One region of the Thalassotalea fusca genome, then DNA from elsewhere that is predicted to be linked to it. Evidence: predicted binding sites of a transcription regulator. Region 1 holds the regulator's gene; each other region holds the start of a gene.

Region 1 (10,551 bases):
GCTTGATTTACATACGGGGCCGATTTCAAGTAAGCATTTATATTGTCCCGAATATGCAAGGGAAAGTGCCAGCTATTTCGATATTCCACATACACTACTTATACCGAATGTGTTTGATGGTGCGTTAGATGAAGCAACGTTTTGCCCGTGGTGGACATTGCAATCTTTGTTGCATGAACAAGGACGCAACTTTGTGCATAACAAGGAAAGCTTTACCGTTGAATTGGGATCGCAGGAGCAAATTGACTTGGATGTGGCGCTTGAAGACGCAAGCAGTATCCTCAGTTATCTCCAACATAAAGAAGTGATTGTTTCAGCTAATTTCCTGCCCGCAAAGATGACACGATATGCATGCTACTTGGCGGACTATAAAGCGTTTTATTCGCCTATGGGGGGGATGGTTGATTACTTGGCTGAATTTGGCAAGCCGCTTTCTGCTGGTGAGCCTTTGGCGCGTATACTGCGAATGGATAACTATGGTGATGGTGATCCGTTACATTACATAGCGCTCGATCACGAGGTCATTCCAATACTTCATTTTGCGTCGGCCAGTGTGAACCAAGGCACCGAACTTTATAAAGTATTTAGTAAATTCTTTGTGTTGTAATTGGCTAGTAAGACGATCAGGCTAAAGAACTGCGTAGCCTGATCGTAACATAGAGTGTTGTGTCTTAAAGCATGTGCTCTTTAAGATAAGTAAACAGTGTTTTATAGCCTTTTCCCGGTTTTTCCGCTGATTTTTCTTTATTGGCTTGTCGCACCAATTGGCGAAGTTTCTGGCGTTCCATCGCTGGGTGGTTAGCTAACGCTTCTTCAATTTTTTCGTTGCCTAATGCAATGAGTTCATCGCGATAAGCTTCAAGCATTTCAATTTGCCTCGTTTTTTGCTGGTTCTTATTCGCCATTAAATCAAGCGCTTGATTAATGGGAGCTAAGTCCATCTCTGACAGCATTCGGCTGATAAAGCGTACATGTCTGCTCAGCGCCTCTGGCTTATTGATGATCTTGTCTGCTAGTACCATTGCCTCTAGCAACTCTTCATTTAGTGGTAATTGCTTTCGTTGATGTTTGCTAAGCTTAACTAAACGCATCGCGTAATCTTGCAATTCATGCATTTCGCGTTTTAGTTGCGTTTTACTTTTATAATCTTCATCGAATTCATCGATATCGTGTTCATTGTGCGGCATAATAGAAAAAAATTTAAATCGATAATAAATTGATTATACATAAAAGCACGAAAGCTCGACATAGCTGAGTGCAACCAATTTTAGCGGATAAGGTAAGCATACGTATAATGACGGAATCAAATAACATCGCAGAACAAATGAAACAAGTTGAAGCGCGCGTTGCTGATGCATTGGCTATGGCAAAATCTTTAGGTGCCGATGGTGCGGAAGTGGCGATGAGTCGTCAACAAGGACTAAATGTATGTTCCCGATTAGGTGAAGTAGAAACAGTTGAGTTTACAAATGACGGAGCACTCGGTATTACCGTTTATCAAAATGGACGCAAGGGCAGTGCTTCAACCGCTGATTTGTCAGATGCCGCTATCAAACAGACAGTAACCGCTGCGGTAAATATTGCTAAATATACGTCTGAAGATAAATTTTCCGGCTTGGCTGATAAATCGTTATTAGCGATGGCACCACAAGACTTAGATCTGCATCACCCAAAAGCGATTGATACTGATAAAGCAATTGCGCTTGCGATTGAGTGTGAGCAAGTTGCTCGTGGTTACGACAAACGCATTACCAATTCTGATGGCGCATCACTGGCGTGTTTTGAAGGGTTTAAAGTATATGGTAATAGCAATGGTCAACTGGTCGGTTACCCAAGCTCGCGTCATAGCTTAAGTTGTGTTGTGATTGCGAATGAAAATGACGATATGCAACGAGATTATGCTTATACCGTCAATAGAGACTTTGACTTAATGATGTCGCCAGAACAGGTTGGCGAAAAGGCAGCAAAAGAAACGCTCGCCAGGTTGCACGCAAGAAAAATTGCGACTGCTAAGGTACCTGTAATGTTTCGTGCTGATATCGCAAATACGTTCTGGGGACATTTCATTGCCGCTATCAGTGGTGGCAATTTATATCGCAAGTCATCGTTCTTGTTGGATAGCCTAGGTAAGGAAATTTTTCCTGAATTTTTGCAAATTAATGAACGCCCACATATTAAGAAAGCGTTGGCTAGTAGTGCTTTTGACAGTGAAGGCGTTGCAACGCATGATCGTGAAATCATCAAAGCGGGTAATCTGGAAACTTATCTTTTAACAAGTTATTCGGCACGTAAACTTGGCATGCAAACGACTGGCCATGCAGGTGGCATCCATAATTGGCTGGTTGAGCCAACAGGTGGCGACTTTGACGCAATGTTAAAAACCCTTGGTACAGGCTTACTAGTGACGGAACTGATGGGACAGGGCGTTAATGTCGTGAATGGAGACTATTCACGTGGCGCTGCTGGTTTCTGGGTTGAAAACGGAGAAATCGCTTACCCAGTATCTGAAATTACCATTGCGGGCCGATTGCAGGACATGTTCAAAGGCATAATAGCTGTGGGTAACGACATTGATATGCATGGCAGTATTCGCACTGGGTCTATTATTGTAGACGAAATGCAAGTGGCAGGTAATTAAGCAATAACTTGCAGATTAATTGGTAGTATATCGGAAAAAGCGATGAACATTTTTAATGTTCATCGCTTTTTTAATGGGCTAAACAGCCCTTAATTGGACAATAACAGCGTTGCCGTACCCAAAAAGGCAAAAATACCTACCACATCAGTTACTGTTGTAAGAATTACGCTTCCGGCAAGTGCTGGATCAATTTTCATACGCTTAAGTATTAATGGAATAGAAACCCCGGCAATACCAGCTGCGGTTAAGTTCATTAACATCGCAAATGCGATAATGCCACCGAGTAACAAATCTTGCTGCCAAATTGCGACAACGGTTGCGATCAGAAACGCCCAAATTAAGCCGTTGAGGAAACCGACCGCTAGTTCTTTTATGAGCAATGCTCTCGAGTTACTGTCGCCAACATGGCCCAACGCCATACCACGAATAACCAGTGTCAACGTTTGGTTACCTGCAACCCCGCCCATGCTTGGCACAAGCGAATTTAAAATAGCCAATATGGCTAATTGGCTAAGAATGCCTTCAAACATACTCGATACTGCAACGGCCATTAGGGCGGTTATCAAGTTGACGCCTAACCAGATTGAGCGTTGTTGAGTACTTTTTACAACGGGGGCAAAGGTATCCGCTTCGTCATCTAGACCCGCCATACTCATCATCGAGTGTTCTGCTTCTTCACGAATGATATCGATGACGTCATCAATAGTGATACGGCCTAGTAATCGACCGTCGTTGTCAATAACGGGAGCAGAAAACCAATCGTAGCGTTCAAATAGTTGTGCTACATCATTTTCAGGCATATCGACTGGCACCGCTTCAATTTCTGAATCAATTAGCGTAGAAATTATAACATCGGGTTTGGCAGTAACGATGGTAGATAAACTTACAGAACCAATGAAATGATCTTTTCTGTCGACAACATAAAATGAGTCAGTAGACTCTGGCAATTCACCTTTTAATCGTAAGTAACGTAAAACCACATCAACGCTCACGTCAGGACGCAACGTGATGGTATCGGTATTCATGATACCGCCAGCGGTATCTTCTTCGTAAGATAAGGCTTGCTCTACGCGTCCACGGTCTTGAGAGTCCATAGACAGCAGTACTTCTTGATAAACCGTATCAGGAAGTGTTCTAAGTACTTCGGCTACGTCATCAACATCCATGCCTTCGGCAACCGCGGCCAATTTTTCTGGACGCATGTTTTTGAGGATTCCCTTACGGACTTCCTCGTTGAGCTCTTCTAGAACTTCACCGTGATGATCGGGATCGATAAGCTGCCACAGTATGGTACGACTTTTGGTTGGTGACGATTCAAGTAATAGAGCAAGGTCGTAGGCTGGCATGTTTTGCAATAGTTTTCGAACGTAAACGAACATACCACTGCCGAGGGCTTGGTTTACCTCGAGTAGCTTTTGTTGACCAAAATCTTGTTCAGAAATCTCCGGCATAATACTTTCCTGTGCCGTTATATTAATTGGAATTAATTATTCGAAAAACTATGCACCATAACAAATGCACTGCCACTTAGGCTCAGTGTTATTAGTGTCTACTTATTAAGCGCAACTGTGGTTTTTGGCGCTTGCTTGAATGTAAGTGTATCTTAAGTCGGAAGTTTTAGCAGCTTTTTTATTGCTGTGAAATACTTTACAAGAGGGATAAATGAAGGGGAAGAATTGAATTATGGGGTTTAATCGTCTTCATCAAATTTATCAGAAAACAATTGGCATACTTCGGTAAGAGCCTGTTCAGCGTCCTTACCATCTGTTTCAATCAAAACTTCTTTGCCTTGACCTCCCGCAAGCAACATTAAACCAATAATACTGCTGGCGTCAGCTTCCTTGTTGCCAAGCTTTACTGTGACCTTGGCATCAAATGCCTGACATACTTGCGCTAATTTGGTTGCCGCGCGAGCATGTAATCCTAGCTTATTGGTTATCGTAATCTGTCGCTGAAAGTTTGGCATGGTGTTTCCTAAATTACAGCTCAATATCTCTATGTCTTGATTGAACGTCTGAACGTTCTTTCTTAAGATTCTTCGCTAGCAATTCTGCAATGTATACGGAACGATGCTTTCCACCTGTGCAGCCTATTGCAATCGTGATATAGCTACGGTTGTTGCGTTCAAGGTGTGGTAGCCATGTCATCATAAAGCTATTAATTTGCCAAATAAACTTTGTCACGATAGGTTGGCTTGCAAGAAAATCTTGCACGGGCTGATCTAATCCTGTGTAGGGTTTTAGTTCTTTTTCCCAGAAAGGGTTTGGAAGAAATCGGGCATCAAATACGTAGTCTGCATCTTTTGGGATTCCGTGTTTAAAACCGAAGGATTCAAATACGACAATCATAGTGCCAGTTTTCTTACCTAATATGCGTTCACGGATCATGTCTGCCAGCTGGTGTGGTGATAACTGGCTGGTGTTAAAATATAAATTAGCGCGACTGGCAATAGGTTCCAGTAGCTTTTTTTCCAAAGAAATAGCCTGATCTAATGCAATGTTTTTGCGGATCAATGGGTGTAATCGTCTTGTTTCGCTAAACCTACGAATAAGGTCTACATCTTCTGCGTCCAAATAAAGAATACTCAACTCAACATTATTGGGTAAGTAATCAAGGATTTCTGCGACATCGGAAGGTTCGTCAGGCAAGTTACGTACATCGATACTTACTGCAACAGTTTCATAGTCGTTAATTACTGTATGCGTTAAGGCTGGTAACAAATTAACGGGGATGTTATCAACGCAGTAATAGCCTAAATCTTCCAGAACTCTTAAGGCAACACTCTTGCCCGATCCAGAACGGCCACTAACAATAATTAACTTCATTTAAGGGGTTCCTTGGTAGGTTTGTTATACCTTAACAGAAATGTATGCACGCTACATCTATCAATGGTTGGTTTGCTGTACGAGCGAATACAGTTCATGACTGGTTTCACATTTTCTCGCTTGTTTGCAAATTCGTTTGTCGCTAAACACCTGGGCAATACTTTGCAAAGTACAAAGGTGCTGCTGGCATTGTTCTTCAGGAACAAACAAAGCGATAAAAATATCAACCGGGCGATTATCGATAGAGTCAAAGGAGACAGGTTCAGATGTTGTCACTAATACCGCAATGACTTTCTCCGTATTGGGCAAGCGTCCGTGAGGTATAGCAATGCCATTACCTATGCCGGTAGAACCCATCTTCTCACGCGTAATTAAACTATCGAGTAACTCAAAAGTTGTAGAGCCACTGATGTGTTCAGCGGCTTTCTCACTGATGGTTTCAAGTATTTTTTTCTTGCTAGTCGCTGGGACTGCACATAACGTGCAGTCCTCGGTTAATATTTCATGTAACTTCATAAGGCGTGTGAAGGATTATTACTTCTTTAGTATTGGTTTAATTTGCCTTTGTACTTAAGTACTTGGCGATCAAGTTTATCGATAAGAGAATCAATTGATGCATACATATCGCCATTTTCGGCTTTACCGTGAATTTCAGTACCATTCAAATGTAAAGTTGCTTCGGCGATTTGACTTAATTTTTCAACTGTTAATACGACATACACGTTATTGATATGCTCAAAATGTCGTTCTAGCTTGGCAAATTTCTCATTAACGCATTGGCGAAGTGAATCGGTGATTTCAACATGATGACCTGAAAGATTAATCTGCATATGCGTATTCCTTATCGTTGGGTGAGTTAAAGTAAACTTTTTCGTTGGTTTGAAGGTGGAATAGACAAGGACTCGCGGTACTTAGCTATCGTTCTTCTCGCAACATTTATTCCTTGTTCAGCGAGTAGCTCTGCCATTTTGCTGTCGCTTAGTGGCTTAGCGGGTAGTTCGGCTGCAACAAGTTTTTTGATTAATGCGCGGATAGCTGTCGATGAACATTCACCGCCATTTTCCGTGCTTACATGACTCGAGAAGAAAAACTTCAACTCAAATATGCCTCTCGGAGTATGCATGTATTTTTGTGTGGTAACACGAGATATTGTTGATTCGTGCATATCTACAGCTTCAGCAATATCATTTAAAACCATCGGACGCATCGCTTCAGGGCCATGTTCAAAAAAGCCTTGTTGGCGTTGCACGATACAATTAGACACTTTTAATAAGGTTTCGTTTCGGCTTTCTAAACTTTTAATGAACCATTTAGCTTCTTGGAGATTAGAGCGAATGAATTGGCTGTCCGTGGTCGATTTCATTGAACGAGCCATAGAAGCATACTGTTGGTTAACTGTTAATCGAGGCGCAGTATCAGGGTTTAATTCTACGACCCAGCGACCATTCTTTTTCTCAACAGATACATCCGGTACGATGTATTGATCGTCACCTTTAATTACGCTATCACCAGGGCGAGGATCCAAAGACTGGATTAATCGAATAACTTCACGTAGTTGGTCTTCTTTTAAGCGTGTTTTACGCATTAATTGACGATAGTCACGATTACCCAGTAAGTCGATGTGCTCAGACAATACCACTTTACTTTCTTTTAACCATGGCGTGGCAGGGTCGAATTGATTAAGTTGAATTAATAAACACTCAGAGATAGAGCGAGCGCCAACGCCAACGGGGTCAAACATGTTTATACGCTTGATTACTGCTTCTACTTCATCAACTTCTACGTCTTCGACACCTAAGCTCTCTAGAATATCTTCGGCGGTAACGGTTAAATAACCAGCGTCGTCGATTGCATCGATAATCGCTGTGGCGATTGCGCGATCTGTTTCAGTAAATGGCGTTAAATCCATTTGCCAACGTAAGTGATCTTGAATAGATTCTGTGGTCTCACCTTGATAAGTGTAATCATCTGAAGGGCCAACGCCGCCACTCGATACACCTGCGCTAAAGCTTTCATCCCACGTCGTATCAATATTCAACTCTTCAGGGATATCATTTTTATCCATTGCTTCGGTCGTGGTGATTTCATCAGCCGAAGGCATGGCGTCTTCAGAACCATCGGAACTAGCATTATCGGATGAGTCATTTGATTGTGCTGAAAACGCTTCTTCGAGGTTGTCAGGTTTATCTTCTTGGTTAGTTGGAGCTGATTCATCTACTTCCAGCAATGGATTGCTTTCTAGCGCTTCTTGGATTTCTTGTTGTAAATCCAATGTCGACAATTGCAACAGTTTGATTGCCTGTTGCAATTGTGGGGTCATGGTGAGTTGTTGACCTATTCGAAGTTGCAGAGTAGGGCGCATCTAAAAACTTACTTTCCTGTTATTGTTATTAAACATAATTAGCTGGATTACCTTAACTATAACGTGAATTGTTCACCGAGGTACACATCTCTTACGTGTTGATTCGCAAGAATTTGATCTGCGTCACCCTCAGCAATTAACTCACCATGACTCACAATGTAAGCACGTTCACATACATCGAGCGTCTCTCTTACATTGTGGTCCGTAATGAGAATACCTATACCGCGCATTTTTAAGTGTAGAATAATTTTCTTTATATCTCCTACGGAAATAGGGTCTACACCAGCAAATGGTTCATCTAATAGAATAAATTTAGGATCAGCGGCAAGTGCGCGTGCAATTTCAACACGACGCCTTTCACCACCAGAAAGGCTCATCCCAAGATTATCCTTTATGTGTGAAATATGAAACTCTTCAAGCAGTTGCTCAAGCTTTTCTTCACGTTCTACTTCTGTGAGCGATTTACGTGTTTGCAATATCGACATAATATTGTCGTATACACTCAGCTTTCTGAATATCGACGCTTCTTGAGGCAAATAGCCAATGCCTTGTCGCGCTCTTTCATGCATTGGAAGCAGTGTAATGTCTTCATTATTTAGCGTAATACTTCCGCTATCATTTGGTACCAGACCTACAATCATATAAAACGATGTAGTTTTACCTGCACCATTAGGGCCTAGTAGACCAACAATTTCACCTGCGTTAACAGACAATGAAACATTTTTTACTACACGTCGCCCTTTGTACGCTTTTGCGAGTGCATTCGCAACTAGTACTGATTCACTCATCTATTTTTTCTTCTTTTCTAGATGCTGCGGCTGTAAAACAGTCTCAACCTGTGCATCATCGTCACTCGATGCGTTGACCTGTTCAGTTCTGAAATTGTAGGTGATGGTATCACCCGTCATTTGTGTACCGTCTTGCTCAAGGTACGCATCGCCAGAAATGATGATTAGGCTATTAGCCGGATCATATTTGATTTCATTTGCTTGTAAATTGATGGGGGTTCCATCGGCAAGTGTTCGGCTAAATTTTGCAGGACTACCTTTAGCAATATAAATTTTTTCCTTAGCGTCAGTCGAGGTAATAACCTGTACCAAATCGGCATTGATCACAAGAGAGCCTTGTGTAATAACCACGTTTTCTATGTAGCTAAATATTTTCTTCTTTAAATCACCGTCTTGGCTTTCAGATTTTATGATAACTTCTTGATCAAAGTCACTTACTTCAGCAGATATTGCGGTAGGTGAAGTCGCGACGGTAAGGCTAAGCGCCAAACTAAGAGTTAGATTTCTTGTAAATCGTTTGTACATGTTCATTCAATGTCATTTGTGTAGTGTTTAAGTCAACAACGAGTCCTGAGCCGTATATGGTAAATCCGTTGCCGATAATCATAATTGCTTGTTCTGAACTTAGTACATTCGTACGTAAATTCAGCTCCAAGTAGCTACCGTGAATTTCTCGCACCAAACTACTGGCGTCAGTAGACATAAGTGTTACGCGGTTCTCAAGTTTCACGAGGTTATTACTATAAAGGGTGCCATCAATGGCACTGACTTTCCAAGGTGCTTCGCCACCTTTTGGATATAGCGTGTATTTGGGCTGATCAAAGTGGGTAACTTCGTAATCTGCAAAATGCTCCATACGTTTGGCGTCAATATTGTACGCAAGTTTACCTTCTTTGTTATATATATCGCTGCTCAGCGTTTCCGCGATAAAATCAGGTGCGATATCATTGTCTAGATCGGTCAATGTTGGTTGTTTAGATTGATGCCATTCAACAACGGCATATATCAATATGGCAAACACAAAGAAAGAGAATGCTGCGCCATAGAGTCGATTCATATACTTGCACCCTTTGCATGCGCAAGTGTTCCTTGAGCCAGCATCATTAAATCACAAACTTCTCTTACTGCACCAAAGCCACCGCGAATAGTTGTTGTATAGTCGGCCATCGCTTTAATAGTCGGGTGGGCATCATTAACCGCGATGCTTAAGCCAACAAAGTTCATACATTCAAAATCTGGCATGTCATCGCCTATGTAGGCGACTTGTTCTGGGGAAATGTTTAGCGATTGAATCAGTTCGACTAAGCAAGGCAATTTGTCTTCTTTGCCTTGAATAATATGCTTAACATTCAGAGCTGACATACGTGTTTGCACGATATTCGATTGTCGTCCAGTGATAACTGCAACATCAACGCCACTGGCACCAAGTGCTTTAACGCCAAATCCATCTTTGGTGTGGAATGCCTTCAGCTCTTCGCCATCATTTCCCAAATAAATACGGCCATCAGAGAATACGCCGTCGATATCACAAACAAACAATTTTATAGCTTTTGCTTTTTCGATGAATTGGTCGGCGACTGCACCGTAAAGTGTTTGCATCACAGCACCCCTGCACTAAGTAAATCATGCATGTTCATAGCACCAATGGGATGATTGGCATCATCGACAATAATAAGACCATTGATCTTTTTGTCTTCCATCACTTTAAGTGCTTGGGCTGCGAGCATTTCTGCTTTGGCAACAGTTGGTTGGCGAGTCATAACAGATGCAATCTCATCTTTATGTATATCTATTCTTTCATCAAGAATACGCCTTAAATCGCCGTCCGTAAACAGGCCAATAAGTTTTTGATTATCGTCGACTACTGCTGTCATCCCCAAACCTTTAAGTGACATTTCTACCAATGCGTCTTTTATGAGTACATTCTTGGTCACAATG
Region 2 (10,551 bases), on a different contig from region 1:
GCAAGAGTGTCGAATTAACTACCATTTCTCTCAGCAAAAGGTATTACACCATGCATATGGTGACACCATAACTCCATGGTTGTATGACATCGTATCACTCGTTAATGGTCTGCTTCAAGAATATATGATTTACCTAACGCTAGATGATGCGAACTTTTCTATTCAACGCTGTGCCAAACTACTCGCCTTTTGCTTAGACAGCGCAATAAACGCCTTGCAAACTTCAAACGTTAAACCATTGCTCACGCAAGATAATTTCCCGTTAACGCAAGGGATTGATAATAGTGAACGCCAGCACCTTCAGGCGGTACAGATATTGGAAAACATCACTCAAGAAGCGCAAGATATGAGTAGTGTACAGAAACAACAAGTTTTGGAAACTGTATCGCTCATTTCCGCCGAACTCGACAGCGAAGTAATCAACACTATCTTGGTGCGCGCACTTATTGCAAACTTGCGCCCGTATGGGGAATTGAATGTGTATCGAAGACGGTTGGCGGATGTGCTTGATGTTGAATTGATATAGTTAGCTCTAGTACCATCGTAAATGAATATGGACCTGAGATACCGTGCACAAATAAGGGATATCTCAGGTATTTGGCTTCATTTTGTTTTTAACGATACGATTATAAACCGCTATTAGAAAACGTAACCGCAGCATCAGCAACAAAGCGCACTTTAATATGTTTAGCGTCTTTGTCACCCCATACACATGTTAATGTGCCCATTGCTTCTTCACAATTATCCGCGCCACCGATAACGGCTTGAATTTCTTCCTTACTCATGCCGAGTTCAAGTTTATCGTAATTTTCTTTGTTAACTTTTGAACAAGCACTTAAAAGAATAACTAAAGAAATCGCTAATAGAGATGATGATAGTTTCATTTCACTTCCTAATTTGAATTTGATATTCGACTAATATGCAAGGTTAGGTATATTTGACGCCAATGTCCATGAGCAAATGATACAAATAGCGATTATCCGGCTCAGTAATCAAGCTTCTTCATGGCGCATAGAAAAAAGCAGCACTAAGCGTTTAGACTTAGCACTGCTTTGGCTTTTGTTCCGTCATTCGAACAGGTCAATTGTTTAGTGCCGTCGCACAAACAAACATTCGAACTACAGAACTAACTTTAATCGCGGTGTTTCCATTTCTAAAGGTGTAATTTCAACAGTACTCAGTTTTGCCTCGTCATTTTTGAAGCGGTCAAACTGCATATGTTTCAGGCCAAGCTTTTGACATAAAGAGTAGAAAGTTTGAAAGTCTTCTCGACTAATCTCGTCTTCTTCTCTTGTCATCAAACCATCAACATATGCAGCGTCGCCGTTCAATGTAACATTAGCTATGGCATTGTAAGGTTTACCGTAAGCATCAACGCGTAACGCGCGAATCGATTTTACTTCAAATATCCATTCACCGAGTTGTATGTAGCGAGCATTATTGTCAATCATTGTTTCACCCTTAAAAAAAGCCGGCTTGGAAGGTTGGGAGCTGCCGGCAAACATTGCGCGAGCAAAGTTATTGGCGGCGCAGGGGGATAAACTGCGACCACCGAAACTTAGGTAATAAACTTATTTAGTGTTTTTTACAAAAGCGTCAAACTCATCTTTGCTGATCACGGCGTCACCGTTAGCATCAACCTTTGCAAATGAATCATGTAAAAATTGATTAACTTTTGCTTCTACCTGACTAATTGCGCCATCTTTATCTGTATCGATTTGCTGAAAATCAATTTTGTGTGTTGCTGTTGATTTGGCAATAGCTGTCGATTTCTCTACCGCTTCATCTGCGCTCACATATGTAGAGATTAATGCTGTAACGAAAACGGCTAGTGTGACTTGTTTAAGACTAATGTTATTCATTTTATCTTCCTTCAATAGAATTAGCGTAGAACGCATTATTTTTATGTCACTCTCACATAGCACCATCCGTACCAAGATTTTAAACTACTGATAATTAAAGACATTCATGAATTTACTGATCAATAACTGTTGCTATTTGGCGACAGTTATTTTTGTTAAAAAAACTTAGCGCCTACCCGTAACCTTACACACACAAATAAATTGTTAAAAATCAATAACAAACAACACACCAGCCCCGTTTCCTTACCTGTCTCAAATTAACGACAGCATTGAAAACAACAGGCGGATCGCTTAAAAATAAAGGGCTTCTCAACATTTGGATAACGAAAGTTTTGCCCATAAATAAAACGCCTGCACCAAGCGGTGTAGATATTCGTAAGACCCGCACGACAACGATGAAATTATTGTTGCGCAGAAAATATCATGCGCTTAGACGACTATTAGACGGCCGTGCTCTTTCCATCAAAAAGCTGACCTTGCTTGGTTTTTCACTAGTGAGCTTGCCTCTGGTAGTGGCGCTAATTTATAGTGCGACGCAAGTAAATCAACTGTCTAATCAAGGCGCACAGGCGATTTATTCGGTTGCGGAGTTAACCAATATCAATCAGGAACTCAATGATCGTCGTTCGCAGTTAGAACGATATGCTAGCCAATACGTCGTGTTGAAAGACCAAGAATTGAAGCGCAATTACGTGGCGCAATTTCTGAGAATTAGAGAGCTGCTAGACCATCAGCTAGCACCTTACGTTGACAATTCACTCAACGATTTGCGTGCACATTTCGAACAACGCATTCAGTTAATCGACGACCTCATCAATGATCAGGCAATTGATGAGCAATCTTTAGAACCGCTGCAAGAGCACTTTGTCAAATTAGCCGACCTAGGCAAACAAATAAATATTTACAGCAATAAGCTGATTAGTGCGCAAGCTACCAGCATTAAGAAAGGCGCCGAACAGGTTAGTCGCACAATGTTAATAAGCTTAGTGATTATTCCTGTTACTTTAGTTATTGCCGGATTCTTTATTTTCCTGATCACTTCACCACTTAAACTATTGATTCGAAAAATAAAATCACTCGAGCAAGGCAACTTTGAACAAGCAATTCATGTTAAAAGTTCGCCAGAGATTCGGGAAATCGCGGACGCGCTAGAAATGATGCGCTTACGTTTACATGCACTAGAACTGCAAAAATCGAGTTTTATTCGCCATATTTCACACGAATTGAAAACACCGCTGGCTGCCATACGAGAAGGTACGGAACTGATATACGACAATAGTGTCGGGCCACTCAACGACGAACAACAAGAAATTTGTCTAATCATTCGAGAGAGTGTGAATAGGTTGCAGCGCCATATTGAAGAATTGCTCGACTTTAATATTGTGCTCGATTCAACGAGCCTGCAAGACAGTGAAAAAATAGCCTTGCTGGTATTGATTGACAGTGTATTAAACGATCACAAGCTCGATTTAAAACGCAAGCAGATCACCATTATCAACACGCTTGACGATGTGACTATCTACAGTAATGCCAAACAACTTAGGGTGATTCTCGACAATATTATTTCCAATGCGATTAAATACACAAAATCGTCCGGTACGATGACGATTAGTGGTACCATCACCGCAGAGCAGTTAACGCTAAATATTATCGACCAGGGACCCGGTATTAGTGATGATATGAAAGAACGTGTGTTCGAAGCATTCTATCAAGGGCCCGCACCGACTGATTGCCAAGTAAAAGGGAGTGGACTTGGCCTAACAATTGTTAAAGAACTATTGATGCGATTAAATGGTGAAATAATCATTAAGGACAGTGATGCACAACACTGCGGCGCCAATATTGAGATAACACTTCCCCGAGTATCAAGAAATGAAGATTAAATCGGCCGAGAGAAAGAGCAACAAGTTATGAAAACTAGACACCAATTTCCCATTGTTCAAACGATGTTTTCATGTCTAAGACGGTCTTTATTCATGCTGGCGCTGGCTGGGCTACTTTCAGCGTGCCAATCTATCACAGGAGCACCAACGCCTGAATCTGATGCTAGCCACTATTATCTATGGATAAAAACCTTAAGCGATGAAGAATTAGCGGCTGAAATAACCAGACAAAAACAAAATAAGCTCAACGGAGTAGCCAATACAGACTTATTGTTAGTCATGCTTCATAGCTTACCCAACGCCCCTATTCATAATCCTTATACGGCAAAAGCACAACTGAATACTTATCAGCTTGAGCCATATAATCACGCCATTTTTACACCTAAGGATTTGGCATTTATCGTCATGCTAAAAGATCAACTCAATCAGCAGTTGTTATTATTGAAAGAATTGGAGAATTACCAAGGTGCATACCATCAGGCACAATCGCTGATCGCGAAACAAGATAAACAATTAAGCCAGCAACAATTAAAGATTACCCAGCTGAATAAGCAAATTGTCCAACTGAAAAAAATCGAACAAGCCATCAATAAACGAGGACAGTAGCGCGCTATGACGACTTCTGATACACAATCACCAAGAAAAATTTTGATCGTCGATGACGACCCAAGTTTATTGAGGTTAATCGGTATTCGATTGAAAGCCGCCGGATACACTGTCGAGCCAGCAGCTAATGCCAAAATAGCACTTGGCATATTAAAGAGTTTTCATCCTCATATGGTAATCAGTGATTTACGCATGGAAGGCATGGACGGCATGGCGTTGTTCGAGCAAATTAGGCAACAGTACCCAAGCATGCCTGTGGTGATTATGACCGCTCACGGCACGATTCCCGATGCGATAAACGCCACCAAGCAAGGCGTTTTTAGTTTTTTGACTAAGCCTTTTGAAAGTCAGGAACTGTTAGCAACAGTTGAAAAAGCGATGCAGTTACAGCCAGCCATTAGCCCAAAGGGAACACATGAAAACCATTGGCGCGAAGGAATCATTAGTCGTAGCGCTGTAATGGAGTCACTGTTGCAACAAACCAAACAAGTAGCACAGAGTGACTTTAGCATACTTATTCATAGTCAAAGTGGTACGGGTAAAGAGCTATTAGCCAAAGCAATTCACAAAGCAAGTCATCGTGCAGAGCGTCCTTTTACCGCCATTAACTGTGCCGCTATACCTGAACACCTTTTAGAATCTGAATTATTCGGCCATGTGAAAGGGGCATTCACCGGCGCAGAAAATAACCATACCGGCTTATTTCAAGCAACCACTGGTGGAACCCTATTTCTCGATGAAATTGGTGATATGCCGCTGACATTTCAGGTAAAACTATTACGCGCACTTCAAGAAAAAGAAGTGCGTCCCGTTGGTAGCACTCAATCAGTTAAGACCGATGTTCGCATTGTCTCCGCCACTCACAAAAACCTGAGACAGGCCATTATCGACGGTACATTTCGAGAGGATCTATATTATCGGCTCAATGTAGTAGAGCTTGAATTACCGCCACTACTGGAGCGTCGAGAAGACATTCCACTGCTGGCACAGCATTTTCTGACACTCGTATCTGCCCACACCACAACTACTGTAAAAGGGTTTTCAACAGAAGCGATGGAGTTGCTTATTAGCGCCCCCTGGCCTGGTAATATACGTCAGTTACAGAACGTGGTTGAGCAAAGTGTCGCACTATCAACAGAGCCTTTAATCAACGAGAAATTGGTCGCCAATGCGCTACGTGAAGAAACAGCACCGCTGCCCTCCTTTCAACAAGCAAGGGATGAATTTGAACGAGACTACCTTGCCAAGTTGCTTAAGTTAACTGCTGGCAATGTGTCACAAGCAGCCCGAATTGCCCAGCGCAATCGTACTGAGTTCTATAAACTGCTTAACCGACATCACCTCAATGCCGAGGCATTTCGTGACGAATGAAACAATCACGCTGGGATTCTTCAGATAATATTGCCTGATTGAAAAATAAATGGCTTTTAATGAAGCAGTTAGCCATAATCTTGGTTCTATCACTTTCAGAATTTCTGTTGGAAAACACGTATGGATTATGTTTTATCACTGCTCACAGATCCTAATGCTTGGGCGGCATTTGCTGCATTAACGGCGATGGAAGTCGTACTGGGCATCGACAACTTGGTTTTTATTTCAATCTTGTCAAATAAACTTCCTGAGGAAAAACGTGCGTTAGCAAGGCGAGTAGGCATTTCTGCTGCGTTAATACTCAGACTATTCTTATTAGGCACAATTGCTTTTATCATTGGCTTAACTGAACCTGTGGTCACATTGTTTGAACATAGCCTGTCATGGCGCGATATTATTTTGATAACGGGCGGCGTGTTCTTGCTATGGAAAGCAACGAAAGAAATTCACCACATCATAGATCCGGATCCCGAACCAGAAAATAATGGGATTGCTGCAGTTGGCATAAGCTTTTCTGCTGTTGTAGTTCAAATATTATTACTCGATATTGTCTTTTCTATCGACAGTATTATTACTGCAGTTGGCATGACAGAACACTTACCTATTATGGTGGCGGCAGTCATTATTACGGTAACCGCTATGCTTGTGGCCGCCGACCCGCTATCTCGCTTCATTCATGCCAATCCAACCGTGGTAATGTTAGCGCTGGGCTTCTTACTGTTGATTGGTACAACACTTATCGCAGAAGGCTTTGGTGCGCATCTACCAAAAGGGTATATATACGCAGCAATGGCATTTGCTGTGATTATCGAAAGCTTAAATATGTTGTCACGTAGGGCTAAAAGAAAACGTATAGCGCAATCATCGACTGACTGATTGCGTTTGGTAAATATCAATACTGCCGCGCTGGGTAATGCCATATAACAAGGTATTGTCCGCTAAGGCAAACCGAGCACTGTCGCTATGAGTGACAGTGCTTACAATGCCAGTATCGCTATCAAGATGTCTTATTTTTCCACCATCTGTGTATTCATACCAAAAATAATCACTACCGCGCTTAGTTAAATTAAACTGTCGACCACTAAGCAGATTACTCGACGAAATTGACTCATGAGCAATAGGCGTTGGCTGCTTACCTACAAACAATATACCTGTTTGATCAAGCCATAATGTATCGTTTAACAGCGCGTCAAACCGCACAAACTGCCAGCGTTTATCCACACTGGCAACACTATGATTGTTTATGTCGTAAAGATACACCTGCCATTGATTGGATTCTTGAATACTGTAGGCTATTTGTGAACCTGACTTGAACGATACGCCACGAATCTCAGATTGCGGTATTTTCAAACGCTCATAATCGCCAGACTCAACATTGATAAGGTGCATTTCATTGAGCATCAAAGCGAGCAAGTACTTACCATCTGGTGACCACAATAAATCAACATAGTGACGACTATCATTAAAACTCGTCAATTTTCGCGCTGGCTTGTCGCTGGTGCTATTTGTGTCCGAAATCCATACTTCTTCGCTGCCAGAGGCAAAGCTGATGTAAGCTATTTGATGACGTTTTGCAGAGTAAGTAACTAACCGTTCATCTACAGACGCATCCGCGACAACTCGCGATGCTGAATCTGCCAGTGAAATTGCATGAATATCTTCATTATGATTGCCCGAGGCAAATAGATAATCACGCCCGTTGGTGTGGCGTCTTGGCCAACTTAATTGGCGGCTCCCTGAATACACGACTTGCCGATCATTACCCTGTAAGTCATAACTCAAGATCTGGTACGCTGGGTGCTCCCCCATGAGAACGACGCGTTCTCCGTCGTGACTCCAAATACCACAGCAAATGTAGGCGTCTTGTTTAAACAATAATGTAAGCTCATTGCTGTCAAGATCGAGTGAATAAAACCCTTCCCACTGTTGTTTATCAGGTGAAGAAATAAGTAATCGGTTTTTGGTTGGGTGTAAATCAAATTGACTATTCCCCCCCAGCACCAATTCAGGTTGATTTATATGTTTTACTTTCTGTGAAATCAAGTTGATTTCAAACATCGAATATCCGTGGTTCCCCTCAGATATTTCAGCAAAAACTAAACGATTGTCATCATGGGTGAATAGTATTTTGCCATAGCTACCCGCAGGACAATTATGTATTAACTGAGGCTCACCAACTGACATATCGTCAATCTCTCGAATAAAGTACTGACATCGCTGAGGTGTGGCAACCAAATATACGATTTTGTCGCCACTGGTATTCCAATTAGCAGGTCCTACCCCGACGCCAGACTCGTGCTGTATTTCAATCTGTTGCTGATCAGCAAGACGCTTGATGATTAATTTCATCTGCTTGCCAGTACTTAGCATATAGGCAACACGTGTACCATCGGGTGACACCGCAGGAAACAACTCATTGCCTGCATCTGTTGTAATCGCTTTCGCAGAAGTAAGCGTTACAATATTTTCAACAGCTTGTTTGTTATACCAAAATAACAAGAGGACAATCATTAGCACACTAATTAAGCCAGCAGCAAGGCGAAGAGAATTACTCGCGGTAGCAGGAGTATTGTTTTCTGAGTCGCTATTGGTCTTTTTCTCAGTAGAAGCGAGCGCAGTATCTACAGTCTTCACTTGTTCACTTTCAGCCGAAACTAGCGGTGCTTGTTGCACTAGCACATCGTGCGTTTGGTCAATACAAGCATTTGTTTTTGAAGGATCTTCTGTCGGCGTCAATGGCTCGTCATGGCTAGCAGGAACGACAGTAGCAATAAACTTGTAGCCTTTTTTAGGAAATGTTGCGATAAATTGAGGCTGCTTGGGATCATCGTTAAATACTTTGCGCAACTTAGTGATTAATTTACTCACCGCATTATCACTGACAATACGGCCTAACCAAACATGCTCAATAAGTGTTTCTTTGCTAACAATTTTATCTGGATGCTGACAAAAATAACGGAGCAGTTCGACCATCATTGGCTCTAACTGAACTGTTTTTGTGTCATTTTCTGTGTGCAATGCTAGAAATTGTTGTTGATCACAAAAAATATATTGTGCGATTTGCCAGCGCATCAAACTTCCCTAATAAACATATAAACCATTGTTTATATTATAATAAGCTACATAAAACACTTGATTCCACCTGGCTCAGTCATTAAAAGTCACAAAAATTCCGATGTATTTCATTACTCGTCACCTGCAATTTTCTAGCATACCAGCAATCAAGACGATACCAACAGCAAATTGCTAATTTACATGAGAACAATGATGAAAAATAACAAAGTCGCATTGACGATAACGCTACAGCTTTTTTTGCTAATTTTTTGCTTTCAGGTGCTTGAAGCATTTGCGCAAAAACAAATAAGCGAACAGATATTTTATACACCTAAAACACTTCGAGCTGCCACAATCGATGGTTATGACGATACGTTAGCCGTGCTGAATTCGCCTGTATTCTATGACGATCTAAAGCAACTGGCCAATCAAATTTTATCCGACCGTATAGCGCAAGAAAGGATGTTCAATAAGACAGCATTGCTTTCAATTCGTGAACAACACCATGAACTGTTACGTGAAATTAACCAGTTTCCACAGGCGATTTCCTACACCCATTACACACTAGATAGCCAAACAGCGTTAGCTATAAAACAATCTGATCCACGTCATTTTGAGCAGACTTTGCGTCAATCACTCAATCTACAACTTGCGACAATGGATAACGAGACGTTATTACAATTTGGCGGCGCACTGGGTTGGTCAGTATCTGGCGCGGTTGACTATGTAACCAACATATTCATGAGCGTGCGTGCGTTGGAAACGCTGAGTGAAGAGCAAGCGATAAACCTCATTGTCAACAGTCATTTGTATCATGTGCTTGCCCGTGTAATTCCTATCAGTCAGACATTAATTAAGATAGAACAAGACAAACGATATGATATTACACCGGAAACCCTGATTACGACGCCCGATGGCATCGAACTTGCCGCAACAATCGTTAAACCTAAAGGACTTAAGGGCAAAAGTCCTACTGCAATGCAGTTCACCATATATGCAGACGAAGCAGCGCACATAAGAACCGCAATCCATGCGGCAGCGCACGGCTATATTGGAGTTGTCGTAAATACCCGAGGTAAGCGTTCAAGCAGTAGCGCCGTTGTACCATGGGAGCATGAGGGCAAAGATGCGACTAATGCTATCGATTGGATCAGCAAGCAGCCTTGGAGTAATGGCGAAGTTGTCATGTATGGCGGCAGTTATAATGGCTTCACGCAGTGGGCTGCTGCCAAGCATATGCACCCTGCCCTCAAAGCAATTGCCCCTTACACTGCAGCTAGCCTAATCACCGGTTTACCTTACGAAAACAACATCGTACTTACAGGAAATTATCAATGGGCTGCTTACGCGACAAATAACAATACGGTAGACGCCAGTGTTTACAATGACTGGCAAAAGTCGAGTAAACTGGTGGAAGACATGTACACCAGCGGTCGTGCCATTTCAGATATTGATAAAATTGACGGTGTAGCAAGTCCTTGGTTTCAAAAGTGGTTATCACACCCAGCATTTGACGACTATTATCAGGCGATGGTGCCAGTAAAAGAAGAATATAAGAATATTAATATTCCGGTGCTAACCGTAACTGGCTACTTTGACGGCGGACAGATATCTGCAATTGACTATTTAACACGACACTATAAATACAACAAAAATGCCGATCATACATTGCTCATTGGGCCTTACGATCACCGTTCCGCACAAGAGAAAGCCATTTCACATTTCAGCAACTATCAGCTCGATGAGGTAGCGCTTAAAAAAGATACCGAAGAAAT
Region 3 (10,551 bases), on a different contig from region 1:
ACAAAAAGCGAGAATCTTTGGCAAAAGCGAAAGAAGCATATGAGTTGGCCAAGGGTAGAGATGTCGACATCAGTTTAAACTACGCACAAGTGCTAGTTGCTAATAAGCGTAAAAATCAAGCCAAAGAATTATTGGACAGTATTATTGTGAAAAATACTGAGCAACAAGCAAAATTAACTGAACTAAAAGAACAGCTGTAAAGGATTGTCATGAAACCTACACTTTTTAAATTAACGACTGTCGCGATATTAGTCGCTGGATTAGCAGGATGCTCTGGGGAAAAATCAGCACAAGAGCATTTAGTTTCAGGACAGCAAGCAATTGCTAAACAAGAAATTGAACAGGCGATTATTCACTATAAGAATGCGGTAAGGCTAGCACCCAAAGATGCGTCTATGAGATTGGCATTAGGTAAAGCGTACATTCAGCTAGGTGATTATTTAGGCGCTGAAAAGGAACTACAAAAATCGATTGATTTAGGAATTAACGATAATCAAGCGCTTGTTTCTTTAATAAGAGCAAAGGCAAAACTGGAAAAATTAAGCGAATTAGATGAGTTACTTGAAAGTACTGATATGCTCAAAGATGAAGAGTATATTCAAGTGCTTATTGATTCAGCCATAGCATTTTTGAGTGAACGCCAGCTAGAGAAAGCACAAGATCTGATTGATCAGGCAAATGCCATTGATGCAGATTCAAACTATAGCACGCTAGGTCGGGCTTATATTGAGTACGCTAATGGTAAATTTAAAGAGGCATCAGTGCTACTTAGTGACAATCCACTATTAGGTGATGACGGCTCAGAAGCGACATTATTGAATGGCCATTTGTTATTTGCTTTAGAACAGTTTGAAGAAGCCATTGATGTTTACAAAAAGTATCGTGCTGCGCATCCAGCAGCGCATTATGTCAGATTCTTTGAAACCAATAGCGCATTAAAGGCTGGCATGTTCGACGTAGCAGAACAAGAAGTTGACGAATTACTTAAACTGACCAAAGGCGCTCCTTTAGCGAATCAATATAAAGCGCAAGTTGAATACAACAAAGGTAACTACCAAGAAGCTTATAACTTTGCTGATCTGGCTGCAAAATCGAACAGTGAGTTTCTGACAGCGAGAATGATTGCTGGTGTAAGTGCCTACATGCTAGAAAACGATGAATCAGCTTATAACTACTTAAACCCATTAGAGAAGTTTTTAACCAATTCACATCCGGTCAAAAAAATCATCGCGGTACTAAAAGTACGAATGGGGTATGTAGATGAGGCTATTCAGTCGTTTGATTCGCTGTCTGATTTAACTGAAAATGATGCATCATTTTTAGCCGATGCCAGCACACAAATGTTAAAAGCCGGTGACTTTGAAAGTGCGCGTGAAATGATCGAAGAAGCGATCAACTTAAACCCTAACGATGCTAATTTGGTTGCTAAGAAAGGCTTTATTTTGCTTAGCCAAGACGATTTAACGGGAATTGATGCACTTGAAACCGCCTTGTCACTAGACCCAAGCTTGACCGAAGTGGAGTACTCATTAGCGCTCCAATATTTGAAGGCCGGAGAAGACAAAAAAGCGCAAGAAATTGCCGACAATTGGTTAAAAGAGAATAACAATTCTGCATCAGGCCATTTGCTACAGGGAATGATCTTCGTGCGTAGCAATCAATTTGCCAATGCTCAACAAAGTTTTGAATCAGCTTTAAAAACTGAGCCAAACAATACGGGCGCATTATTTGGTTTAGCAGGCGTGTTTGAGCAAAACGGTTTAATGCCAAAAGCAATTGCCAATTATAAGCAAATCGTCAAACTTAACCCAAGCCATAAAGAAGCGATTGCTGCATTGATTAAAGCGGGTATAAAAGCAGGCGACATTAACCAGTCAATCGAAAACATTGAAACGGCTTATGCGGAACACCCACAAAGCGTGTACTTAGCGATAGGGCTAGCGCAGCATTATCGCCTTACGCAACAGCCTGAGAAAGCAGTTAAAGTGCTAGAAGAATTAGAGCAAAAAAATGATTTACCATTGTCATACTGGTTAACGCTAGGTGATGGCTACATGGAAGCCAAGCTTATTAACAAGGCGCAAAGCACTTATGAGCAGGCTATCAAGGCGACTACAGACAACTATTTGTTTTATACACGCCTAATCAGTGTTTACGAAATTAGTGAAGAGTTCCAGGCTGCATTAGATATTGCCGAAAAAGCCTATAGCCTTTATCCCAAAAACACACGTTTAGAGGCCTTGCTCGCTTACTTCAAGTTCAGAAACAAAGACTATGCCGGTGCGCTTAAAGAAATCGAAAAAGTAAATGCGAAAAATATTAAACATCCTTTTGTCGATACAACTGCTGGATATTTAGCAATTGTACAGAAACGATATAACGATGCTATTGAATCTTTTTCGGCCAGCTTTGAGATGCAACCCGATGCTAAAAACGCGTTGAACTTAGCACGTGCACTAAAATATAACGGCCAACAGGCTGAGGCAGAGCAAACGCTAGAAACATTCCTAGAAAATACGCCAAATATTGGGATCCGTTTTTTCTTATCTAGCCTTTATTTACCAAAGGATAAAGCGAAGGCTGTTAAGCAATACGAGCTGATTCTTGAAGCACATCCTGAAAATATTGTTGTCCGCAATAATCTAGCGTGGATGATGCTAGAAGATAACAGTTTAGACAAAGCGCTTGAACACATTGAGTTTGCCTACAATCTGCAGGCTGACTTCGTTCCTGTGTTAGAGACATACGGTGTGATCTTACACCGCAGAGGTGACAAGGAAAAAGCAAAAAATGTATTGCAACAAGCGGTGTCTAAAGGTTCAACAGATGCGCGAGTATTAGTCGTTCTTTCTGATATCTTGGTTGATGAGAATGATATTCAGTCGGCTAGAAATTTACTGGTCAAAGTAAAAACGCAGGATGAAGATGTATTATCTCTATTGAGAGCCGTTAAAAAACGTATGAATTAGAGACGTAGATTAGCTAATAAAAAAACCGCTCAATGAGCGGTTTTTTGTTTCTATTACAAAGCTAGTTTAAGTACGCATTCTACTTCTGGCAAATCCAAGAAGTCCTAAGCCAAGTAATGCGATTGTTGCAGGTTCTGGAATTGAGTTACCAGTTAATTCAAAGGTGCCTCGAAGAGGTGCAGGTCCACCAGCCCCAGCTGGCTGAAAAGAAGATGAAAGCACCATGTCAGACCCGTTTGCTTCACCATTTGTATCAAAATTACCCATAGCAAGGCCGCCAGTTGCATCGAGTAAAGAGCTACCTGTACCAGTATCTGAGCCTGTACCCAAATCAGTACCAGTACCTGTTAGCAAGCCATTTCCAGTTAACTCTAACCATAGCGTTCCATCACCTGAAGTACCTGCTGTTGCTGCATAATCAGGGGTGTGGTCAACAAAAATCTCAATGAACAAATCTTTGAAGGTAAAGTCATTGCCAACAAAGCTTACAAGCTCCATAGAAAAGGTAAAGGTTAATTCACAGCCAGGACAAAACTCTAAGGTATTATTTGTGTCGTTGTTCATTTGATCGAAAATACCAAAGCCACTGACTATGTCGCCAGGGTTTACTACAAAGTTTTCAAATAGATTACCCGCGCTAAAAAAGTCTTGTGCAGCTGGAAATGCATTGGTGCTATCTGGATCCCATACTACACCACCAACATTGATGAATGATGCTTGAGCGGAAAGTGATAACCCTAGTGCAGCTGCGCCTGCTAAAATTCCTTTCTTCATGTTCATGATACTATCTCCAACGAATATTAATGGTTTATACAGATGTAGTGTAATAGGCATAGGGCATGCCAATAGTGGCATTATTTAGGTTAGTCACTGTAAAGTTGAGTGTTTTTTGTACAGTGCGGTTTTGGCAAATGACGGAAAAATCGAACTGTGTAAAAATTTATGACACTTTTAATTCGTGTAAATAGAGCTCAGTTTTGTTGTGTTAAACATGGCCGAGAAGGCGAACTAGCGTGAATAAGTGCTTAGAGGGGGATGAGCAATGTTGAGAGTACTATTGTGCGGGTAGTATTGAGTTCAATGAAAAAGCCCGTTCAATGGAACGGGCTTTTGATTGTCACTGAAAGTTTAATTAGATGGACTAATTAAGCTTTTCTTCTACGTGAACCAGCAAAACCTAATAGACCTAGGCCTAATAAAGCAATTGACGCTGGCTCTGGAATTGAGTCACCAGTAAGTTCAAAACCGCCTTTCAACACACCGTCAGTACCTGAAGGTTGGAAAGAAGATGAAAGAACCATATCAGTACCGTCTTTTTCACCGTCTGTGTCGAAGTTGTCAGCAGCTAAGCCACCCACTACGTTTAATAATGCAGAACCAGTACCTGTGTCAGAACCTGTACCTAAGTCAGTACCGATGCCTGATAGAGCACCTGGTGCAGCTAGGGCTAACCATAAGTTACCGTCGCTAGAAGTAGCAGAAGTTGCTGCGTAGTCAGGTGTGTGATCAACAAAGATGTTGATTGCTAAGTCTTTAAAGTTGAATAAACCAGCATTGCCAGCTACTGGAGTGTAAGATACCAACTCCATAGAAAACGTGAATGTTAATTCACAACCCGGGCAGAAAGCCGCTGCATTGTTTTCGTCGCTGTTGAACTGATCGAAAATACCAAAACCAGTAACAACGTCACCTGGGTTTTGAGCTACGCCTTCAAATAAGTTACCGCTGCTGAAAAAATCTTGTGCAGAAGGGAAAGCGTTAACGCTATCTGGATCCCAAACAACACCACCAATGTTGATGAATGAAGCGTGTGCTGAAAGTGAAAGTCCTAAAGCAGCAACACCTGCTAATAATCCTTTTTTAATGTTCATGTTGATTTATCTCCAACGTAAAAATTTTGAAATTCTTGATTTATGTAATTGTCGGTATATTAGCAGTTGTTGTGCCAGTTTTTTCTTGGTGGCTTTAAGTTATTGTATTTTATGATTTTAATGTTGACTTGTTTTTTCGTGTTACTCTGTTGTAAATTAGGGGGTGTAAAATTTTATGACACTTAATTGTACCTAAGCACAAAAAAATACTTTCGAGAGAATAGGAATCACAAATAACGTATTCTAGGTGTTTGAATTAGCGTTTGTTAATGCATAGGTTGATTGTAGATAAGCTCTTCGAGACAACTAGATTAAGGATTGTGTTATCGATATATAGTTGAATTCGAATTGAACACTTTTTTTAGCAATTTTTTAACTGCCAGATAAATAAGCCCGTTAATAACGGGCTTACAATAAATTTTGTTATAGGGGGCTAGTTATGCGCCTTTCTTACGAGAGCGGGCAAAGCCGAGTAATCCTAAACCTAATAGCGCAATAGAAGCTGGCTCAGGAATAGAGTTACCGGTTAATTCAAAACCGCCTTTAAGTACATCTGGTGTGCCAGAAGGTTGGAATGACGAAGATAGCACCATATCCGTACCGTCTTTTTCACCGTTCGTGTCGAAATTTCCTGCGGCTAAACCGCCGTCAACGTTTAACAATGCACTACCAGTACCCGTATCAGAACCAGTACCTAAGTCAGTCCCCAAGCCTGTTAAATTACCAGCTGCGACTAATGATAACCATAGGTTGCCATCGCTTGACGAGCCAGCCGTTGCTACGTAATCAGGTGTGTGATCGACGAAAATATCAATCTGAAGGTCTTTAAAGGTGAAGACATTGCCTACAAAGCTCACTAATTCCATTGAAAAGGTATAAGTTAATTCGCAGCCAGGACAAAATTCAGCCACGTTGTTAACATCGCTGTTCATTTGATCAAAAATACCAAAGCCGTTTACTATGTCTCCTGGATTTTTAGCGACGTTTTCAAATAAGTTGCCGCTACTGAAAAAATCTTGTGCTGCTGGAAAGGCATTTACGCTATCTGGATCCCAAACCACACCACCTATGTTAATAAACGAAGCGTGTGCAGATGCCGACAAAGCCAACGAAGCTACGCCAGCTAATAACCCTTTTTTAATTTCCATGTATTATCTCCAAAATACTTAATTAAATTTTATCCAAGTCGTTACGACGGCATTAAAAAAGCATAGTGTGTGCCAAAAGCGTTAATAAGATTGCAATAAATTGTTTACACAGGCTTTTTTACACAAGGATAAAATCCCAGAAATTTCTCAATTTAGATGTTTGTAAATTATCGCGACACTTTGGTTGAACAAAAATCCTAAAATAACAATGGATTGCCTGTACAAGCGTACAAAAATGGCGGTGATGTAAGCGGGTATTAATTGCCCTTAGCGTTTTATTTTGGAATTTTGGCAGTAATATATCGGGGTTGGGAAAACCATCTGTCTGATTTGAAAATTAGTATTAGTGTCTAGAGCTTGTTCTGTTGGGAATACTTCATGACCCAGCTATAATTTTAACTAGGCCAACAAAAAAGCCCGTTCAATGGAACGGGCTTTTGATTGTCGCTGAAAGTTTAATTAGATGGACTAATTAAGCTTTTCTTCTACGTGAACCAGCAAAACCTAATAGACCTAGGCCTAATAAAGCAATTGACGCTGGCTCTGGAATTGAGTCACCAGTAAGTTCAAAACCGCCTTTCAACACACCGTCAGTACCTGAGGGTTGGAAAGAAGATGAAAGAACCATATCAGTACCGTCTTTTTCACCGTCTGTGTCGAAGTTGTCAGCAGCTAAGCCACCTACTACGTTTAATAGTGCAGAACCAGTACCTGTGTCAGAACCTGTACCTAAGTCAGTACCTATACCTGATAGAGCACCTGGTGCAGCTAAAGCTAACCATAAGTTACCGTCGCTAGAAGTTGCAGACGTTGCTGCGTAGTCAGGTGTGTGATCAACAAAGATGTTGATTGCTAAGTCTTTAAAGTTGAACAGACCTGTAGAACCAACTACTGGAGTGTAAGATACTAGCTCCATAGAGAATGTAAAAGTTAATTCACAACCAGGACAGAATGCGGCTGCATTGTTTGTATCGCTATTGAATTGGTCGAAAATACCAAAGCCAGTAACAACGTCACCTGGGTTTTCAGCTATGCCTTCAAATAAGTTGCCACTGCTGAAAAAATCCTGTGCAGAAGGGAAAGCGTTAACGCTATCTGGATCCCAAACAACACCGCCAATGTTGATGAATGAAGCGTGTGCTGAAAGTGAAAGTCCTAACGCAGCAACACCAGCTAATAATCCTTTTTTAATGTTCATCATTCTACCTCTGAAGTATCTGTTTATATTCGGTTTTTAATATTTATGTTCGATTGTTGATTTTTAATATGCATGCATGGTGCCAAGTTGACGAAAATACTTGTGGTATTATGTTTTTAAAGGCCTGTAGAGATGGTTCTGGCAGTCGTTAATACGACTGGATTTTCGCTGCTGTAAAGAATAGTGACACCTGAACTTATTGTTTTTGTGTGTTTTTTGTACAGTTGTTGTTTGGTGAAATGATTGATCTAGGGAATCGTTACATACAATCTGCGAGAGGGCGGTGAAAGAAGAGTATGAGCAAAGCTATATATCACTTTGCTCAACCAATATATTTTTGCGTCGGGTATTTCAAAAATGTAGAGAGTTGGCGTCGTTTTGTTCTATGTTTAACGCTACCATTTCGTCCTAGACGAAAATACATTAAGCCAAAGCCACTGTCTGGATGTTTGAGCGCTTGCATCATTTGTCCGATTTCTGCCATCTCTGACTTGTATTTTGGTTCACAGGCAACAAATCCTAATGAGAAAATACCTGGCGCAGCGTATGGTTGCAGCGACATGCCTAATTCAGTCGCCTTTAACCATAGATGCTGAAAACTTCTCCCGCCTTCAATTATTGACACTCTATCGTTGTCTTTTATAGAGAGTAGACACAGTGCAGGAGAGGTAATGATAGGCAAATATACTGATCTCATGCCAAGCATTTTATGCGCGCCTATTTTATTTAGGCGGTTCATCCACTTCCAAGAACTAAGCAGCTTAAACATTGGCAAAGCAGGTTTTTCAATTGCTAAAACTTCGACAGGCATGCCTTCGTCGGCATGGGTATTGTCAAATTTTACGGTAGAGAAGAGTTCTTGGTGCAGAATTTTGCTTTTAAATCGAATTGATTCTGCTTTAGTGATTACTGGCAGTGCGGGAGGACTGTTGCCAAAAGACACTAGATCATAGGTCAATTTACATGACGAATGCTCAACGCATTGCGCTAGCTGATCTAATTCTTCTGCGGCAATTTTACCTTTGAAAGGTAAACGTCTATCGGTACATCGTTTATTAATGAATTGGGCAAGGTCGCCGTTAGGTGCTTTCTCACTTGTTTCAAAGCTGATATTTGCTACGTGAGAGTCATCTTTGTCATCTGGAAAATAATGACAAGTATGCTGATAGCCCAACGCATTGGCCGCAATGATGCAGTTTTCAATAACCGCGCCTAATGCTATATCTGCCAACACCCAACGATTATCTGAAGCTTTACCTGCTCTCGTTGTGTCTATCCATAGTTGTAGTTGATTCTCTTGCCATGCATAAAGCATAGGCTGACTATTGTCAGCAGACGGCGCATTGATACCAGCAGTAATAATTTCCTGCTGGTGTGCTAAGGACGGCATACTAAATCCCAAACTGTATCTTTAATGTTTCAAATAGCTTCATTTGTTGTGGGTTAGTATGACCACCCTCAAGGTATGACTTCTCAAATTGATTGGTGTAGGCATCGAAGTGCTGTACCCATGGTGCATTGAGAATTTCTCCACGGTTAAGAAACATCTTCGCTACTTGGCTTGCTGCTACACCTGCGGCTAACTGACATCCGACAATCGTTGATGGGCCCTTTTTATTTGCCAAGTCGAGACGTGAAGGATCAACCAAATACTGGCTTTGTATTGCCGTAGGCGTTAAACCAATAAAAAATTTAAGGTACTGTTCATTTTCAGTTAACCCATTCATTCCAAAGTGTTCTTCGAAAGTCATGTCGCCGGGCATAAAGTTAATATATGCAGTACCCATACCGATAGGCGCAGCCGTGAGAGCAGGAATACGTTTTTCAGCACACTTTTCAAAAACTTTAATACGAGGTGGCATTGCAAAGAAGTCTAAAGAGTCAACGTAGCAATCGACATCTTGTAAAAATTCATCAGTATTGTCGTCGTTGATTCCGTCAGGAAAGGCGCGAATGTCAATTTCTGGGTTTATCGCCTTTGCCATAGCAACCATAGTATCTAGCTTTGGTTCATCGTAAGTACTGACATTTGCCCCTACTTGTCGATTGGTGTTTTCACACGCGAATAAATCAAAATCGGCGACATTAAATTTTGTGATACCTAATCGAGCGAGTGTGACGATGTGCGAACCACCAACACCACCTAAGCCTGCAATTGCGATTCTTTTTTCTTTTAAATGACGTTGCTCGTCTTCAGTAAACCAGCCTATATTTCTTGAAAACGCTAAGTCGTAATCAAATGCATGTGCCATGTTCACACTCCGTTATTTTTCTTTTAGGTTGGTATGAGGAATTAAAAATACCTGCTCTTTTAGATCCGCGTATATGATTTCGTACAATGTCTTTATTTGATCAGATAAATTCAATAAGAAACTTTTTTGGTCAAGATAAAACATTGCGCGACGTCCATGATAGTCCATTTCTTCACCGATTTGCTGGAAAGGCAGGCCGAATCGCTCTAAGCGTCTACTCAGTCTGGGCTCCATCATGACAACCATACCAATATGATTACAAATGTTAGCTAATGCTAAACCGCCTAAATATAGCCCCATTGCGATGTTTGGAAAGTTTCTGCGTTCGTCTTCAGAGTATACCGTTTCGGGGTTCACACTATTAAGCACATAAGGGACGTTTTTTTCTTTTTCGCGTCGCCTAAAACTTGCTAACACTGCGAGTCGCGATATTTCACCGAAGCCACCACGCGGGAGTTTTGTTGTATCAAGAATCTCAGGCGTCGCACTATGTAAACAAAATTGCTCAAAGGGGAGCTTTTTGTTTGGTTCATCAATGGGAGGAATAATGAGGCGAATGCAACCCGCATATACGCCAGTTCTGCGGTGCTCAAGTAAACAATGGTACGCATATTCATCGCATTCGTCGGATTCCATTCGATCGGCATTCTCTGGTTCCCAACCAAGTTCATCGCTGTAAACACCGTAACGAATTCTAAAAGCTTCTTGTCTAAGCTCTTTGGTGTTGGCAAAACGTACGCGAAAGTATTGATTGAAATTCTCAGCAATTGAGTATTGTTTCATTCTCTTGATCACTTTCCATAATTGTCGGTTAATGACTTAACTATAACAGTTTATTATCTATTTACACATTTAGTGTGACATCGAACAATATATCAAAGAAGTATTTCATATACACTTGATTGACTTAAAAAATTAATCGGACTTGCGGTTGCACCATATGCGCCTGAGCGCATAACGGCGACGTAATCACCGATGTTTATATCAGGCAAAATAACCTTATTTGCGATTATGTCCAATGGCGTACATAGTGGGCCAACGATATTGACCGCTTTTTCTTTTGGTTCAGCTTCCATCTTATTCGCTATAACAACAGGGTAGTTTTTTCTAATC

What was found. The regulator sigma-54, encoded in region 1, starts transcription at its own class of promoters, with help from an activator protein. The targets are predictions, from matches to a motif close to GTTGGCACGNNNNTNGNNT.
Region 2: a site for sigma-54 is predicted at 1,920-1,938, ahead of ACSLUK_RS05535 (EF-hand domain-containing protein). Genes of this name have one in related genera too.
Region 3: a site for sigma-54 is predicted at 7,255-7,273, ahead of ACSLUK_RS04715 (PEP-CTERM sorting domain-containing protein). Genes of this name have one in related genera too.

Annotation. Positions count from the first base shown of each region.
Region 1 covers NZ_JBQRUN010000016.1:24,947-35,497, reverse strand. The annotation lists gene ACSLUK_RS16255 (succinylglutamate desuccinylase/aspartoacylase family protein) at 1-607, shown strand, start outside; gene yjgA (ribosome biogenesis factor YjgA) at 672-1,187, opposite strand; gene pmbA (metalloprotease PmbA) at 1,295-2,638, shown strand; gene mgtE (magnesium transporter) at 2,728-4,089, opposite strand; gene ACSLUK_RS16235 (HPr family phosphocarrier protein) at 4,329-4,604, opposite strand; gene rapZ (RNase adapter RapZ) at 4,618-5,463, opposite strand; gene ptsN (PTS IIA-like nitrogen regulatory protein PtsN) at 5,524-5,979, opposite strand; gene hpf (ribosome hibernation promoting factor) at 6,006-6,293, opposite strand; gene ACSLUK_RS16215 (RNA polymerase factor sigma-54) at 6,320-7,825, opposite strand; gene lptB (LPS export ABC transporter ATP-binding protein) at 7,882-8,613, opposite strand; gene lptA (lipopolysaccharide transport periplasmic protein LptA) at 8,614-9,102, opposite strand; gene lptC (LPS export ABC transporter periplasmic protein LptC) at 9,104-9,670, opposite strand; gene kdsC (3-deoxy-manno-octulosonate-8-phosphatase KdsC) at 9,667-10,212, opposite strand; gene ACSLUK_RS16190 (KpsF/GutQ family sugar-phosphate isomerase) at 10,212-10,551, opposite strand, start outside.
Region 2 covers NZ_JBQRUN010000003.1:259,631-270,181, forward strand. The annotation lists gene ACSLUK_RS05520 (TetR/AcrR family transcriptional regulator) at 1-526, shown strand, start outside; gene ACSLUK_RS05525 (DUF3862 domain-containing protein) at 627-884, opposite strand; gene ACSLUK_RS05530 (hypothetical protein) at 1,119-1,451, opposite strand; gene ACSLUK_RS05535 (EF-hand domain-containing protein) at 1,572-1,862, opposite strand; gene ACSLUK_RS05540 (sensor histidine kinase) at 2,195-3,745, shown strand; gene ACSLUK_RS05545 (hypothetical protein) at 3,773-4,351, shown strand; gene ACSLUK_RS05550 (sigma 54-interacting transcriptional regulator) at 4,358-5,722, shown strand; gene ACSLUK_RS05555 (TerC family protein) at 5,843-6,598, shown strand; gene ACSLUK_RS05560 (winged helix-turn-helix domain-containing protein) at 6,584-8,794, opposite strand; gene ACSLUK_RS05565 (CocE/NonD family hydrolase) at 8,987-10,551, shown strand, end outside.
Region 3 covers NZ_JBQRUN010000003.1:63,812-74,362, reverse strand. The annotation lists gene prsT (XrtA/PEP-CTERM system TPR-repeat protein PrsT) at 1-200, shown strand, start outside; gene prsT (XrtA/PEP-CTERM system TPR-repeat protein PrsT) at 210-2,969, shown strand; gene ACSLUK_RS04730 (PEP-CTERM sorting domain-containing protein) at 3,036-3,749, opposite strand; gene ACSLUK_RS04725 (PEP-CTERM sorting domain-containing protein) at 4,115-4,840, opposite strand; gene ACSLUK_RS04720 (PEP-CTERM sorting domain-containing protein) at 5,278-5,988, opposite strand; gene ACSLUK_RS04715 (PEP-CTERM sorting domain-containing protein) at 6,461-7,189, opposite strand; gene ACSLUK_RS04710 (hypothetical protein) at 7,509-8,576, opposite strand; gene ACSLUK_RS04705 (ThiF family adenylyltransferase) at 8,578-9,438, opposite strand; gene ACSLUK_RS04700 (PEP-CTERM/exosortase system-associated acyltransferase) at 9,451-10,221, opposite strand; gene ACSLUK_RS04695 (pyridoxal-dependent decarboxylase, exosortase A system-associated) at 10,314-10,551, opposite strand, start outside.